4 regions of the Hahella sp. CR1 genome follow, and region 4 is predicted to be linked to each of the others. Evidence: predicted binding sites of a transcription regulator. Region 4 holds the regulator's gene; each other region holds the start of a gene.
What was found. Region 4 encodes FNR, which switches genes on or off when oxygen is low (the NO sensors DNR and NnrR bind a similar motif). Its sites were predicted from a motif close to TTGATNTANATCAA; they were not measured.
Positions count from the first base shown of each region.

Region 1: the regulator FNR is predicted to act here: its motif matches at 2,370-2,383, upstream of narL (two-component system response regulator NarL).
Region 2: the regulator FNR is predicted to act here: its motif matches at 2,272-2,285, upstream of ONV78_RS24385 (Hsp20/alpha crystallin family protein).
Region 3: the regulator FNR is predicted to act here: its motif matches at 1,690-1,703, upstream of ONV78_RS00125 (TraR/DksA C4-type zinc finger protein).

Region 1 covers NZ_JAPELK010000012.1:40,495-44,680, reverse strand. Annotated here, with positions in the region: gene ONV78_RS24525 (SCO family protein) at 1-339, shown strand, start outside; gene ONV78_RS24520 (antiporter) at 466-2,082, opposite strand; gene narL (two-component system response regulator NarL) at 2,488-3,126, shown strand; gene ONV78_RS24510 (hypothetical protein) at 3,223-4,186, shown strand, end outside.
Region 2 covers NZ_JAPELK010000012.1:7,962-12,147, reverse strand. Annotated here, with positions in the region: gene ftsH (ATP-dependent zinc metalloprotease FtsH) at 1-1,521, shown strand, start outside; gene ONV78_RS24385 (Hsp20/alpha crystallin family protein) at 1,608-2,147, opposite strand; gene ONV78_RS24380 (hypothetical protein) at 2,430-3,116, opposite strand; gene ONV78_RS24375 (macro domain-containing protein) at 3,246-3,827, opposite strand; gene ONV78_RS24370 (hypothetical protein) at 3,914-4,186, opposite strand, start outside.
Region 3 covers NZ_JAPELK010000001.1:26,592-30,777, reverse strand. Annotated here, with positions in the region: gene ONV78_RS00140 (hypothetical protein) at 1-324, shown strand, start outside; gene ONV78_RS00135 (RNA-binding protein) at 583-861, shown strand; gene yjjX (inosine/xanthosine triphosphatase) at 1,117-1,644, opposite strand; gene ONV78_RS00125 (TraR/DksA C4-type zinc finger protein) at 1,789-2,112, shown strand; gene ONV78_RS00120 (hypothetical protein) at 2,134-3,297, opposite strand; gene ONV78_RS00115 (methyl-accepting chemotaxis protein) at 3,502-4,186, shown strand, end outside.
Region 4 covers NZ_JAPELK010000007.1:39,048-43,233, forward strand. Annotated here, with positions in the region: gene ONV78_RS17630 (lysophospholipid acyltransferase family protein) at 1-431, opposite strand, end outside; gene ONV78_RS17635 (hypothetical protein) at 742-1,758, shown strand; gene fnr (fumarate/nitrate reduction transcriptional regulator Fnr) at 1,903-2,682, shown strand; gene ONV78_RS17645 (sugar nucleotide-binding protein) at 2,679-3,596, opposite strand; gene alr (alanine racemase) at 3,749-4,186, opposite strand, start outside.

The DNA of each region.
Region 1 (4,186 bases), on a different contig from region 4:
CTGAGTAAACTGGAGGCCTCCGAGCAGCAGCGCATCAATATCCTGTTTGTCAGCGTCGACCCCAAAAGAGACGCGCCGGAACAACTCAAAGCCTATACCGACGCCTTCGGTTCGGAGTTTATTGGCCTTACTGGCGATATGGACGCGCTACAGACCCTAACGAAACGCTACCGGGTAGCGTTCGGTTATGGCAAGCCCGATGAAACCGGCAACTATGAGGTCTCCCACAGCTCCGCCGCATTCGTGTTCGACGCGGACGGCAAGGCTCGCCTGTTGCTGCGGGATGATCTCAGCGCAGACATGATCGCCAAGGATTTGGACCAGCTGCTCAAAAGCTGACCCTTATCTGCCGCAACCTGCCTCAGCGCAATAAAAAAGCGCGCCCTAAGGCGCGCCAAGATCAAGTTCCATCCCAGCTGCGTGAACGACGGGACGGAACTCCACTCCGCAGGAGTGACTCAGGAATCAAGGGTTATAAAACTCAGCGCCTTTACGCAGATAGAAGAACCAGTTCACCAGAACGCATACCGCGTAGAACACCGCAAAACCAATCAGCGCGTATTCCGGCGTGGCGGCTTTGATCTGCTCGCCGAACACCTGGGGAATGTAGAACGCGCCGTAGGCAGCCACTGCAGAGGTCCAGCCCAGTACGGGGCCCGCCTGTTCTTTCGGGAACACCATGGCGATGGTGCGGAAAGTGGAGCCGTTGCCAATGCCGGACGCCGCGAACAGCGCCAGGAACAAGATGAAGAAAGGCGCAAAGTACTCTTCAGGGGTCGCTGAGTTATAGGCCGCGCTCATGTAATAGGCGACCGCCAGAGCGCACACCACCATCACCAGTGAGCAAATCTGCGTGACCAGCGCGCCGCCGAATTTATCGGAGATCCAGCCGCCCACCGGGCGAATCAGCGCGCCAATAAAAGGCCCCATCCAGGCGTACATAAGTGCGCTGGGACCGTTGGGGTTAACGGTATTATGAGTCATAACCCCGTCCACCATCACATGGCTGTATCCGAAGATCACTTTGATCGCCAGCGGAAAGGCCGCCGCGTAGCCGATGAAGCTGCCGAAGGTCATGGTGTAGATAACGCTCATCACCCAGGTGTGACGATTGCCGAAGATACGATACTGACGATTCAGACTACTGCGAATCTGTCCCGGCAACAGCTTGAGCAGGAACACCGTGGCGGCGATGACGGCCACCAGCACCAGTTCTTTAGGGATGCCCCACCCTGCGCCGTTGGCGGACTCAGGCAACATCAGCCAGAGTCCGGCGATGGAAGTCAGGAATCCGATCAGCAGCATGAAGGTGATTTTGGAGAAGGAGCCGACAGGCCCGCCAATGTCCGGCGACACTTCATCGGTGCGAATATTGTTCATGCCGAACCAGCCAGCGAACGCCAGTGGAACCAGGAACAGTAGCCACACAAAGCCTGCGTTTTGAATCCAGGTTTCAGAACCCGCAGGAATCTTGCCGATTAGCGTGCCGGATGGATTGACCAGGGTCATGGGGTCGCCGCCGGCCGCACCAAAGGCTCCGAACGTCATGAATAACGGCACCAGTATCTGCATAGTGGTGACGCCGAAGTTACCCAGACCTGCGTTGAGGCCCAGCGCCAACCCTTGCTGTTTCTTGGGAAAGAAAAAGCTGATGTTGGACATCGAAGAAGCGAAATTGCCGCCGCCCAGACCAGATAGCAACGCCAGCACCTGAAACACCCATAGCGGAGTGTCTTTACTTTGCAAGGCGATGCCCGCGCCGACTGCAGGAATCATCAACAGCGCCGTGGTGAAAAATATCGTGTTGCGACCGCCGCACAAGCGAATGAAAAAGCTGCTGGGTATGCGCAGCGTGGCGCCGGTCAGACCGGAAATCGCCATCAATGTGAACAATTCCGACGCCTGAAACGGAAAGCCCAGATTTAACATCTGTACTGTGATGACGCCCCAGTACAACCATACGGCGAAGCCGCACAGCAAACTCGGAATGGATATCCACAAATTCCGATTCGCTACTTTCTTACCGGTTTTTTGCCAGAACCCGCTGTCCTCTGGATTCCAGCCAGCAGTGATGTCCGCCATATGCCTTACCTCTGCGTTGGGCCTGAATAATAATCTTCGGCTCAACTATCTTTATAAACAGACGGGGCGACAATGCTCCGGAGGGGGTAGCGTTTAAGACCGGGGCCGTATGGATGATCTGCTCACAAGCGACTTTAGATCGCGCTATCATTTTCTTTATTTTCATATAGTTAGAGCGATTCCCGAGAATCTGTGCAAGACTTTAGATACCCCCAATGAGGTAGACGAATCCGGCGCCAAAGCGGTAGGTCTTCGGTATGCGCAGCTCAGGGTCATCGTTGGTAAACCTGATATGGATCAAGTCCCTATCGCGCCGTCGCAGGGGCTTCTCTGAGTTCGTGTTATGCTGAAAACGTCAGATAACGCTGGCCGTATAAATGAAAAGAATGACAAGGTGAAGCTGAGATGAGCGCAAAAGCAACGATCATGATGGTGGACGACCACCCCCTGTTTCGCAAAGGCATCCGCCAGTTGATCGAAATGGAGGATGAGCTGGACATCGTCGCCGAAGCCAAAAACGGCGAGGAAGGGCTGGCCAAGGCGAAGGAACTGGAGCCTGATCTGATTCTGCTGGACCTCAACATGCAGGGCATGGACGGGTTGGATACCTTACGCGCCATTCGCGCCGCCGGCGTGGACTCGCGCATCATCATGCTGACAGTGTCCGATAACGAAGCCGATGTGGTGAACTGTTTCCGCGCCGGCGCTGATGGTTATCTGCTGAAGGACATGGAGCCGGAAGACATCCTGGAGAAAATCAAACAAGTGACGTTGGGTAAAATGGCGATCAGCGAGCGCTTGACGGAAATTCTCGCCTCAGCCCTGCGCAAACCTGTGGAAGCCGCCGATCCTTCCGCAACCCTGACCAGCCGTGAATATGAGATCCTCACCCGCATCGCGCAGGGACACAGCAACAAAGTTATCGCCCGCGATCTGAATATTTCCGACGGCACTGTGAAAGTCCACGTTAAGCACATTCTCAAGAAGATGGGCATGCGCTCCCGAGTCGAAGCGGCGGTATGGCTGGTGAATCGCAAGGCGTGACATTGCGGGCGCGCCACTCGTTTGAGTGATGTTCGCCCTTGGTTAATCGAAGACAATTTTCCTTCCAACAACAATAAATCATCAGGAAGGAAATCCATGAATCATTACAACTGGCGCGCTGCGATTGCCGCCGCCATCCTGCCGCCGTTATTGGGCGGATGCCTGGAAAAACAAACCCTGGTCGCCATTCCCGATGCGGAAAATATTCTGTTTACGGCGGACGGCCAATTACTGGTGACCGGGGGCAAAGGCATATACCGCATCGACACCCACACGGACGCCAATGGCGAGGTCGTTTACGTCCCCACGGAGCTTTCGCCCCCACAACTGGACAGCTGCAATTACACCGGTATGGCGCAACATGGCGACTGGGTGCTGACGTCCTGTGTGGAGACGCGCTGGCTGGTCATTCGCAACAATCACCTGCTGGCCGCCAATCTGAGTCGACCGGACTATCGCTTCGAATTCGTGACACGCAGGGATGATACACGGGACCCATTCGATGCGTTGGCGATCCCCAATGGCGTGGCCTTCGCCCCGGATGGCGCATTGCTGGTGGCGGATGAAAATTTCTTCGCCACTTCCGGCCTGACACGCATTACACTGGCGTTTCCTGAAGCCGGTTCCGCCGGAACGCCGCAAATCACCGGTTTCCAGCGGGACTGGATCGCGGGAGAGCACGGCCTCGGCTCCCCCAATGGCGTCAGAGTGGTCGGTGATCAACTATTCATCAGCGATGGCGACAGCGTGAAGCGTTTCCAGTTTGACGCCGACGGTTCCATACCCGCTCTGGTCACTGACCGCGACGGCAACTATCAAACTAATCTGGGCGTCACTCTCTGGCGGGAGCCCGGCGCGATCGTGGATGACATCATGCCTTATTGCGGCGGCGTCGCCTTGACCAGCTTTCTCAGCGGGCGCTTGCATTATGTCGCTTCATACACCGATCCCGCGACGGGACGCGAATACTTTCCAGAACTTTACGCCACACCCTGGTTCGCCTTCGAAAATCCCAGCTCGTTGGCGATCGGCCAAGGCCCTTTGTTTGACGGCGAAGATT
Region 2 (4,186 bases), on a different contig from region 4:
GAGGGTCACGACGCCAGCAGCTCCAAGGTGATTTTGCTGTCCTACCTGCCCTGGATCATGTTCATGATCATTCTGTTCTGGCTGTCCCGGCGCACCCTCCGCAACTTTTCCGGCCGGGGCGGCGCCTTCGATTTCGACAAGCGGCTGGAGACCCAGTTTGTCTGCCAGAAGCCGGACACCACGTTCGATGAGGTCGCCGGACAAACTAACGCCAAACGGGAAGTACAGGAACTGGTGGAATACCTGCGCGATCCGGACCGCTTCCACCGCGTCGGCGCCTTGGCCCCACGAGGCGTCTTGTTGATGGGGCCGCCCGGCACCGGTAAAACGCTGCTGGCCAGAGCCCTGGCCGGAGAAGCGGGCGTCAATTTCTATCCCATGTCCGCCTCTGAATTTATTGAAGTCTTCGTCGGCGTCGGCGCGTCGCGGGTGCGCCAGTTATTCAAAACCGCCAAAGAGACCGCCCCCAGCATCATTTTCATTGATGAGCTCGACAGCGTCGGCCGCACCCGGGGCGCAGGCTATGGCGGCGGCCATGATGAAAGGGAGCAGACCCTGAACCAGATTCTCGCGGAGATGGATGGTTTCGCCGGGCACGACGCCGTCATCGTATTGGCAGCCACCAATCGCCCGGACGTACTGGACCCGGCGCTGATGCGCCCCGGTCGCTTTGACCGTCACGTCACCCTGGATTTGCCGGATCAGGAAGGCCGCGTCGCGATTCTCAAGGTTCACGCCAAACGCATTCCTCTGGCGGACGACGTCAATCTCCCCCAGATCGCAGCGGGGACGCCAGGGTTCTCCGGCGCAGATCTGAAAAACCTGATCAACGAAGCCGCCATTCAGGCTGCGCGGGAAAATCGGGATCATGTACACAGTCTGGATTTCGATATCGCCCGGGATAAGATCATTATGGGCGCGGAGCGCACTCTGATCATTCCGCCGGATGAGAAGCATCGTCTCGCCGTACATGAGTCAGGGCACACCTTGGTGGCCTATTATCTGCCCAATACCGATCCGCTGTACAAAGTCTCCATTGTCCCCCACGGACGCAGTTTGGGCGGCACCCATCAAATGCCCTTGCAGGAGCGGCATACTTACCCGGAAGAGTATCTGCGCGACAAGCTCGCTGTGATGCTGGCGGGGCGCATCGCCGAGCGTGAGTTGCTGGGCAGCGTCAGCACCGGCGCTGACGATGACATTCATCAGGCGACGGGGCTCGCCCGCGCCATGGTCAGTCGTTGGGGCATGTCGAAAGAGGTGGGGCCAGTGGATCTGCGCGACAGCGAAGAACATCCTTTCCTCGGCCGCGAAATGGCCCAGCCGCACCACCACAGCGAGTTCTCAGCGGAAATCATCGACAAGGCCGTGCGCGAGCTGCTGGTGTCCTCGGAAACCATCGCGGCCGAGCTGATTCGCACGCACCGGGAAAGGCTGGACAAACTGGTGTCATTGCTGGAGCGCTCAGAGACGCTGCACAAGGCGCAGATAGACGAATGCCTGCAAACCGGGGCGTCGTAACGCCCCGAGTGGGACCGCTGGCGAGAATTCGCCAGGGAACCGCTGAAAAACTACCTGCGGCGGCGCCAATGTTGTTCAGAGGTGCGCTAGTCGCCTTTGATTTCCACTTCCCTGCCTTTCACCGTGACTTCGCCGGCCTTGGGCACTTTCAACGTTAATACGCCGTTCTTGAAGTTGGCGTACAAACGCTCGCCATCGGCGTTGTCCGGCAAAGTGAGGATACGCATAAAGCTGCCGTAGCTGCGCTCCACGCAGTGATAATCCTCTCTTTTTTCTTCCGACTCATGCTTCTTTTCGCCGCTGATGGTCAGCCGTTGGCCGTCCAGACTGACTTTTACGTCGTCTTTGGAGACGCCCGGCAGCTCGACGCTGATGCTGTAGAACTCCTTGCCTTCGGAAATATCCAGATTGGGCTTCAGCAAGCCCGCCCACTCCCTGCCCAGGCCAAATTCCGGCAGTTCGGGATATTTAAAGGAGTGCAGCATGTCATCGAAAAGGCGATCCATTTCCTGGCGGAACCTCGCCATGGGATAGTTACTGGATTGACGTGAACTGACAGGGACTTCGCTCGCTGTTTTACCTTCCTGGTGCAGCCAGTTCCAGGGAGACCATTTCTTCAGGTTCATATCGACCTCCTCGCTTTTCTTTCCATGGATAAATGCGTCGCCGACGCGCCGTCAAATGCGGGCGTCGACTCAGACACAGTGTAACGCTGCGAGGTGTTCTGGGGTGCTGAAGGCAGGTTGAATCTTGATGGAGATCAACTGGTTTTTAGTCGATTAATCACTATCAAATCCCGCGCTGAGCGCAATCTTTTATAACGTCCCAGTAAGAAAAAATGCCACTTCCATCAAAGCATTAAAGCCCTCCCGCAGAACGGGCGTCTACGGGAGAACGATTATCTTCATTTATACGAAGGTGTCCGCCACCAACGTCGGCTTGGCGGGATCAAAACGTACGACGCCAGTATGGGCGTCCATGGCGGTGGCGTGGCTGACGACCACCCAACCACTGTTGCGGTAGTACAGAAAGTTAAACGCCACAGGAAGATTAAGGCCAGGCAGATTGTCATTGCCATACTGACTGAAATCGAAGACCGAAATGACGCTGGGCGTCACGGCGCTGATCAGGTTATTGACGCCGACATTGCCGGGATGCTGGTGGTGATAGACGCGAAAGTAAGCGCCGCCAAGAGGCGATTCGGTAATGAAGAAGGCGCAACCGTTCATCGCTGCGGTAAACACGAATCGATGCTGAGGATTATGCCTCGGCACATCGACAAATCCCGGCAGTCCCGCGCCGTTGACATAGGGACACCAGTAGCCGGTCAACGCGCTGTCATTCGCAGGGTGGTCGTGGATCACCGCAAATCTGGATTGACGTCGGCCGCCCACTGGCGTCGCGGCGGGCTGTAAATCGAAACTTCCCATTTTCGTGTACGGCAACAGGTCCACTGCGGCCCTTTCAGCCATGGATACGCCCTGCGGATTGTTATTGCGCCTTTGGATATGCTCATCGAACCAGCGATGATTGATCGTATTGTTGTTCAGAAACGCAATGGGATCGCTTATGAACTGGGTATTGCGGTTATCCACGTTACAACTCCTTGATATGGCTGAATATAAGCTCACTGCACAATACAAGCCCAAGCGCCTGGACGCCATCAAACCCGCCATTAAAAATTCATCATGTCGCCGTCATTTTCAGAGCGTCCGGTAAAGCGCCTACTCCAACAGCGCCATGTGATCTTTCACCGCCGCCGCAAGCCCGCCCTGAGTTTCATATCGCTCTTTCACGCACACCTCATACGCTCTACGCATTTGCGCCGCGCAACGATGCGCCGGCATACGTCCTTCGCCGGTTCCCAGACCGGGACATAAGAGAGAGCGAATCTGACGGCCGCCCGGTGCGTTCATTTGATTGTGACGAATCACCGCTTGCAGCACCGCCTTGAAAGCCAGATACGCATTAGCGGTATGCGAAACGTCCATAGGAACGCGCATGGTGGGAGCGGAAATGAGGAAAGGAATACTTTGATGATCGGTTTCAACAACAATCGCCTGCCCAACGGGGATCTCACCGAAAAACTCAGACTCCAGCGTCTGACGTACTTTCGCTTCCAGCTCCCAACCAAAGTGTTGACTGTATTTGAGATCCAGACCGCCGTCCATGTAACCGAAGCTGTTGGCGGGACTGACGATAGCGTCGGCGACCTGTTTCAGAATATCGCCATCGACGACTTCTACATTCGCCAGCCCATCAAACTGGCGTTTCCAGGCGTAAAACAGATCCAGACTGTACGCCACTAATTGAATGGTAAAAATGCAACCTCCTTTAGACGACCCAGTATGGGCCGCAAGGGGGTGGAATGTAGACGATCAGCCGCAACAAGTCACCACAGATTTCCACTCGGCATATTCTCCAGGTCCTTGGCGCGCTTCAGGTGCTCCAGCAAGGCGAACAGCTTCTTGTTAACCGCCTTCTCCAGCACCCAGCGTTGTCCGCCGTATAAAATCACCGGGCAACTGTCGGACCAGTCGTAGACATAACCGCAATGGGAACAGGCGTGAGGCCAACGCACATGGTAAATGGACTCGGGCATCTGGGTCAGATAGTCCCGCAACTCCGGGTGATCGTCAGTGGCCCGCAATACGCCCAGCCAGCA
Region 3 (4,186 bases), on a different contig from region 4:
GAAACCTACAAGAAATATGAATTGGTCGAAGTGGAAGAGCTGGCTATTCGGCGCGCCGCAGAGTTATCGGTAGAGCAGGGCGCCAAGGGGTTTGATGTCGAGAATACCCTGTGCTTCAAGGAATACCAGTTCGATAACGTGCCGGAGCAAAGCGCGTCCGGGCGTACTGTCACGCTGGCTTCGGCGGCGGGTCCTGTCTCGGTGCCGGTGGATGAACCCAACTTCCCCGGTTATACCCGCACCTTCGAGGTCAGGAAGTGCTTACTTAAAATCAAGTTGTTGCAGGATCTGGACGCCCCTGGCGAAGGGGGCGGCGCAAGTTGACGCTGTCGCATTCGTCACGGGTGAATAAAGGGTTGGCGGTGGTGATATGTCATCAATTGGAAATGGGAATGTTCCATAGTTAAATCATTTGACGTTTTGCCACTTTTGTTCCAGATTTGTATGCATTGTGCGCAGGCGCGAGAGCGGGCCTGCAACCGAATTAGCCAGCGGTTGGCTAGTCACTGACGATAATTGGAGCGTTTGGTTTTCGTCAGTGTGATTGCTACAGGCGCTCGTGACAAATAATGAGATGGTGAGATGAATATTTATGTTGGAAACCTGTCCTATCAGGTAACAGAAGACGATTTGCGGGAAGCGTTTGCGGCCTATGGCGATATCAGCAACGTCAATATCATCCGCGACAGAGATACCGGCCAGTCCAAAGGATTCGGCTTCGTAGAAATGTCCGATAACGGGCAGGCGGAAGAGGCGATTCAGAAGCTTAATGAAAGCAATCTGAAAGGCCGTAACATGAAAGTTAACGAGGCTCGTCCCCGGGAAGAAAAGCCAAAGCGTAATTTCAGACCTCGCCACTAATTTGTCATTGTAAGGAAAATAACCGTTCACCGGCTTAGCCGGGCGGCGATTTTTGTTCCTTACTGAGCGATGCTTTGTAGCAGCCGCTTCCGTTCGTCCTGAACGGAAATTGTGCCGCTAAGCGCGCCTTTGCTTTTCCAAACCCGGCCTTGCGCCGGGTTTTGGCGGTTTTCTTTGTATCGGTGAAAACGTCGGATCGTGGCTAATGTTTATTCTGCGTCAGCGGAGAAAAACAGCGTCGACGGATGAGACGGCTTAAATCCGAACCTCTGGAAGCGTAAAGCGGGTGAGCGCCAGGATCAGCGTGTCTGCGTACAGGCTTTCGCGGCTGAGCAACTCTCGGGTCAGCAGTCCGATTGCGCCTGTCTGTTGCTTGCTGTTCTGCGTTCCAAATAACCGGTCGTTGGCTTCTCCCAGCTCCATTCCCTGATCCATCATTTCGACGACGGCTTGCGGTAGCGGCAGCGCTGCTGAACGCGCGTAACTGATATCGTCCCCGTGTCCCACCGCCACCCAGGCGACCGCGAACAGTTGGGAGCGAATTCGGTCGACGCCGCCTTCAAAGCTCACCCAGTAGTCGGCTGAAGGGTGCGCTTCCCGCGCCGCCTGCACCCGGTTCAGGGCGCCTTGCAGGGTTTCGTCGTCGGTGAGGGGTTGAGACGCGACGCCGGATTCGGTTCCGGCGCCGACGCAGTGAATCTGCGAATCGGGAAAACAACGACCGAAGCCGTTGCGCGCCGCATTGACTTTAACTGGATTGACGGAGGCTACGATGACTTCCATAGACATCTCTCTGTTGCAACAAAATCGCAATTAATACTTGTTGGTTTGCGGCGAATCAAGCCATATATTCTGTTTAATGACATTCTTGCCAGGGAGAGCAATACCAGCCTGGGATACTACCGTAAGCATCGTGAAGGAGAGATTATGCAGCAGTCCCACATTAAGAACAGGTTGTCCGAGCAACTGTCTGAACTCATTACGCGTCTGGAAGACATCACCCGTGACCTCACCTCGGAGCATTCCGCAGACTCGGCGGAGCAGGCCCAGGAGCGGGAGAATGACGACGTGCTGAATGCGCTCAAAGTCGAGACGGAAATCGAGATCAATCAGGTGAAGAAGGCCCTGCAACGGCTACAGCAGGGTGAGTATGGCGTCTGTGTCGCATGCGGAGAGGAAATTCCCGAGTCCCGCCTGCAGGTGTTGCCTTTCGCAGAGCTGTGCGTCAGTTGCGCCAGCAAGTCTGAATAACCACTTCCCCAGTATTACTTCCTATGACTCCAGGCTGAACTGCTCCAAGGCGCGGTTCAGTTCTTCAGGAGGCAGTTTCATCATTTCGGATATTTGCTGGATCAGCTGACGATTTCCCGGATTAACCCGCAGACCCTGATGGAAGATGTCATTGGTGGTGAAGATGGCGTTGTCGATGATCGACATGATGGAGTGTTCCTGCTCTTCCGATAACCCCAGTGTATTCAGGGCGAACACCATTTGTTCGGCGGCGTTCTCGGTGGCGCTGATGATTTGGTCCGCCACGTCCGCGTAGCGCTTGTCGATCTCGTCCAGCACCGTCTCCGCTTTGGACGTCAGTTGTTTGAGAATCTCCACCTGAAGTTCCGTGGTGCGGCGGTCGTCCAGCGCTTTCACCCGGCTGTCCATGCCCTGCACCAGATAGAACAGATTGTCGCGCAGACGTCCGCAGCGTTTATCGTCACCCAGCGGCATGTTTTTCACCAGTAGCGACACCTGGTCGAAGTTGATGAACAGGCGGCGTCCGGCGGCATGCAGGCGCCCCGCGTCCTGAAAATGTCGCAGCAGACGGCTTTCCAGGTCTCGGGAGAGGCCGTTGGGCTCCATGTTTTTTTCTTCGAAGCGCCCGCGAATCTGCAGACTGCAGCGCACATCGTAATTATTCAGCGCCTGAAACAGGCGTTGTCCCAGCTCGTCGAAGTTATTGCAGTCGGCGGAATCCAGCAGGAAGTTGATATTGACGCCCATATCGCCGCTGTCAGTCATGGCGGACATGGCGACGTCGTGGGTGAACTGCAGTTGCGACTTGAGCTGTCTGTTGGCGATGAGATTGATGATGGCCTTGTTGATGCGGGCGATAAACTCTTCCGACGGCGTATTGGTGGGGATGACGTCATCCGCGCCGGAGTTGAACAGCGCAATGGTGTCTTCGACGCTGTTGTCGGAGGTCAGGCATATCAGAGGGGTGTCGCCGATCTGGGTGTCCTGGCGCAACATGCCGAGAGTCATTTGCGCCTCTTTCAGCGGTTGCTCCACACAGAGAATGATCGCATGCCATTGGCCATCGTTGATCTTTTCAATGGCGTCGTGCAGTTCGCTTTGTTGCAGTTCCAGTAGGCTCAGGCTGGCTGTCTGCAGGGGCTCGGGCAGCGAGCCTATGACCAGACCTGCGTATTTCAGACCCATATGAAACTCCTTGCCGATGATCCGTATTCCGCTTTTTCGCATGGTTATTCCAGAAGCATAGCGCATTTTTCCGGGTTGGCTGCGATGCGTCAGCGCTGATCCCGGGAACCCTGGTTTATTTTGATCAGGGTCTATTTTTTAAACGGCGTCGGCAGGTTGTTCTATAGTTATTAAATCCATTTCTAACAGCTTTTCTGGAATCCTATGCTTTCAATGTCACAGAACCTCATGGCGAAAGATCCAATCGTATTGGCTGCCCTGGGAACGGGACTGGCGACGCTTTGCGCGGGTTGGTTAACCTCGGGATTGCTCTCCGCCGGACTGTTCACCGTCTCCAGCCTGTCATTTTTCGCTTCCTGCCTGATTTCCGACGGCAAGCAGAATGAGAGTAAAGGAGAGGAAGAGCGACAGCGACAAAGCAGCGAGCGCGACTTTCAGAGCGCGGTTAAGGAAATCGACAATTACGCCAATGGGCAGTTGGCTTCCATCAGCTCGGATAATCGCGACCTGGCGGACACCATCAGCAATAACATCGAGTTACTGGGGCAGGCGTTCGTTTCTTTGAGTGAGTTGACCAACCATCAGAACGAGCTGGCCAAGGAAATTTTTGAGCGGATGAAGGGGAAAAAGAACGACGCTAAGAATCCAGTCAAAAAAGAAAAAATCGAGGACAACATCAGCATCGAGTTTTTCGCCAAATCCCTGGATCAGGTGATCGGAACCTATGTGGAGCTGCTGGTCAGCGTCAGTGAGAAAAGCGTGAATGCAGTGCATCGCATTGAGGATATGGTCACTCACATCGACCAGATGTTCTCCCTGCTGGGCAACATTCAGGAAATCGCCGACCAGACCGACCTGCTGGCGCTCAACGCGGCCATTGAAGCAGCGC
Region 4 (4,186 bases):
GTCAGACGCTCCTTTCCCTGCTTAAGCAATTGCTTAAGCGCCGCTGACGGCTTACTCCGATCAATGGCGATGGGTTTCAATCTCTTTAGCGCCCAACCAAAAAATGGCACTTTCATCAACTCTTGCTTAAGCACAGTACACTGAGGACGAAATATAACGCCTAGCAAATAAGTCTCCCAGGCGCTCTGATGATTGCTGACAACCACACAGCTCGTCTTTGGAATGTTCTCCAGCCCTTCGATCTCATAACGTATGCCACAGACAACACGCGCCCACCAAAGTGCGAACACATTAAACCGGGAGACGATGTAGTAACGCTTTTCAAAATTGACGTAAGGACCAATCAGCATCCCAACCAAAGATGTGATGATGACGCCCCAAGCATACCCAATGTAAAAAACGAAAGACCGAAATAGCTGAAATGCCTGCACTTTTGCCCGCCTTTTTTCAATGCCCGCAAAGGATATCAACTCCCCGCCCAAAGCTGCAATGAATGTTACCCCTCAACGCCCCAGAAACCCATTGTTTGAGGGATATTGCGACTAAAGTACACCCTCTCAGACAGCCACCCGCTCACCCCTTGATCAATATCAAGACTCCCTTTCGGGAGCTGGATACACTGAGCATGGAGAGAGGGGGGATCCACTTGCCAACAAGTGTGACAGCAGGCGCGCGCGCAAAATCGCTGACAATGATGGTCAAACGCGCGCAGATGTTTTCTTACCTGGTTGGAGACCCAATATGCCAGTTGGAAAGGTTGTCGAACAAGCGAAACAAAATGGGGGTAATGATAGCTGGGTTTATTTGCTCAACTCCCCCCCTAAAGAGTTCTCCAGTGAGAACTGGAGCGCCTTGGACGAGGGAGCCTATGAGGCGGATTATCGCAACAGCTCCCTGGCTCGATATTATGAGGGCGGGTTCGCATTGAGCGTTCAAGCGCCTTGCTTTAATACACTTGTCAGTGCGGAAAATTACGCCCGCCGACTCCCATCCATGAATGCTAATTTGCAGAAGTACATCGACTATGTCGTGAAAGAAGTGAGACTACTCAAGCAAAGCCTCCCCGTCGGCAGTCAGGTTAAGTACCTGCACTGGTTCGGCGATCTGGTCCGCCAGCTCACTCCCGCGGCGCAGACACAGGTGATGTACTATTTGGGCCGGGAGTTCAAACTAAACTTCGATACTGACGCCCGCCATGTCATCGAGCTGGACGCTCGCCCTGACTCTGAGGAAGCACTAGCCCTGATCAAAGGACTGGGCTTTAACATTGTCTGCATCAATGACCCTGGCGAATACGCACAGTCCTTCCCCATTGAGAGCCTTAAGAATTGGCTGCAGACCATTCGGGCGTTCGACTTCAAAGCCGTTTATCTGCGCCTGAAAGCGACTCCTGCGACCGTCAATGCACTATCGGAGCATCTTGAGGAAATTCTGACAGAGAGGCCCCAAGGCATCCTACTCTCCGGCCATAAAACGGAATCCGCCGGCACATCAGGTTTGGAGGCGGCGTTAAAAGATTTCAAGCGACGCATTAAGTCCGCATCGTTTATTCCGATCACGCAGGACTTTTTCGCACTACCCTGGACAGGCTTGATTAGTCAGGGAGTCAGTTGCTTACATGGCGTTGGGTTGGGCTCATTTTCTTACACCCCCCATTACCAGTTGCGCAACGCCACACAGTTGGACGACTACTACAAAACCCTGGACAACAACGAACTTCCTGCAAGAGCGATTCGTTACACTCAGACCCAGTTGTAACAAAAGGTGAAAACTATGTAAAAACAAAGGCGAGCGTAGGTTTTCCCTGTAAATTTCCCGTTGTAGGGATTTGCTTTTAAATAGCTATTGGCTATCCTAGAAGCCTCTTTAAGCAGTTTCACTCATCCAGCCACGAGGCAACCGATGGAAAGCAAGCATATAGCAACCTCCTCTCCTTTTAGCTTACACAGAGGCTGCCACGAATGTAATTTGAGCAAGCTTTGCATTCCTATAGCGGTCGGGGCTGAAGATATTGATCGTCTGGAAGAAATCATTCGCCAGGGCAAAATGCTCAATCGCGGCGAATATATCTTTGAGCAACACACCCCATTCCGCTCGTGCTTCGCAGTTCGTAGCGGCGCGATCAAAACATTCACTGTATCCGAGGAAGGCGAGGAACAGGTCACCGGTTTCTATCTGCCTGGCGAGATTATCGGTCTGGACAGCGTTAGCATGGAAAAATATTCCTGCTCCGCCGTCGCCCTTGAACGCACCAGCGTTTGCGAAATTCCTCTGGAAAAGTTTGAAGACCTTGCTTCAGACATCCCCAGCCTGCAGCACCACTTTTTCTCATTAATGAGCAAAGAGATTCAGGAGAGCAGGCAGCTTACCATGCTGCTAAGCAAAAACTCGGCTGAAGAACGCATTGCCTCGCTTCTACTGTCCCTGTCGACTCGCTTTAGTCGTCGTCGCCTGTCCGGCACAAACTTCAGACTCCCTATGCCTCGCAGCGATATAGGCAACTATTTAGGCCTGGCCGTCGAAACTGTCAGCAGGGTCATTACCCGCTTCCAGAACAATGGCATTATTAAGGTCCAAGGAAGGGAAGTTCAGATATTGCAATTGGACGAACTGCAGAAAATTCTTCGCCACGACACCAAGTGCATGGAGCACCAGAAGGAATCAGCCCTTAACGCTCGTTAACGGGTCTCTTCCAGGCAGTTTTCAGTCGGTTTTACGCCGCCACGCTGCTGACATTGCTCAATCAACGCCGGCAGATAACGACGCCAGGGAAGCTGCTTGACGCCAAAAGTGTTGCGCAGCTTGATACAACCTAACGCGCCATTCGCCGGAAGCGCCACCCCTGGCAATACATCAGCGCCCTTTTTCTCGATCAGGGCCTGCAACATTTCTTCCTGTCCAAATGCCTGCAGCACAATCGCTTTCAACAGTTCATAGTGGGTGACAGCTTCAGCGCCAGCATAATGGTAAACGCCCCATACCGAGATATTACAACTCAGCTGCTTGATAACAGCGTCTACGACTCTCGCCACATCATCCACCGCGACGGGAGTCAGCTGCATATCGGTGCTGGCGTTTAGGCGCTTCCCTGAAGACAGCGCGGAAAGCATGGTCTGCAGCCAGCCTTGAGCGCCAGCCTCCAGCAACCAACCCACCCTCAAGATCAGATGCTTGCTATAGTTTTCCTGGAGCCATTGTTCGCTCTGCAGCTTTGTCCGCCCAAACACGGAAAGAGGACGTCCTTTGTTGGCGGATATATAAGGGTTCTTTTTGACGCCATCGAAAACAAGATGACTGGAGAGATGAATAATCGGAGCCTTCCATAAAGCCGCCACCTCCGCTACCGCCTCACAAGCGGACACATTAACCTGATAGGCCAAATCCGGATGCTGCTCCGCCTTGAACAAGTCGGCCATCTCCGCAGCATGAACCACGAAATCCGCAGACGGCATCGCCCTCATTGCTCGCACGATCGCATCATTGGTCATGAGAAACTGCTCGTAGGGAACGCCTTCCACCGCTATGCCGCTCTGCTGCAAACGCTGAGCTATAGCCTTGCCTAATGGCGAATCGATTCCCGTCACGCAAACAATCACTCATGTACCCCTTAAATGTATCTCGTGGCCTTTAGCGCCCCTAGAATGCGGGCCGCCTGAAGATATTATGTTAACAATATTGGCTGCTTGACGGGATTTTCGCAAACCCGATCCCCAGGCTTTATCCCCATCATCCAGCTTAACGCTGCGCTTTAAACCCCTTCCGAGCGATTAAGGTATACCCTGGGTACACGAGAGGTCATGCCCGTAAATAAAGTATAGGAGATTGTTGACGCATATCCTGCAACCTCATCAGCGGAAACCGCCCCGCCCCACAGCTCTACCTCCGACCCAATACGCGCTTCTGGAATGTGAGAGATATCCACCGTCAACATATCCATGGACACCCGCCCAATAATCTTTGTCCGCTTACCGCACACGGCGACAGGCGCACCATTTTGCATTTGTCTTGGATATCCGTCGCCATACCCTACCGCAACCACTCCCATTCTTGTTGGGCCGTTCGCAGTCCAAGCGGCGCCATAGCCAATAGAGTCTCCAGCTTGCAGCTCCCGAGTAGCAATCAAGCGCGACTCAAAGGTCATTACCGGCTTCAAGCCAAATTCCGCCCCGGTCTTATCCGCCATGGG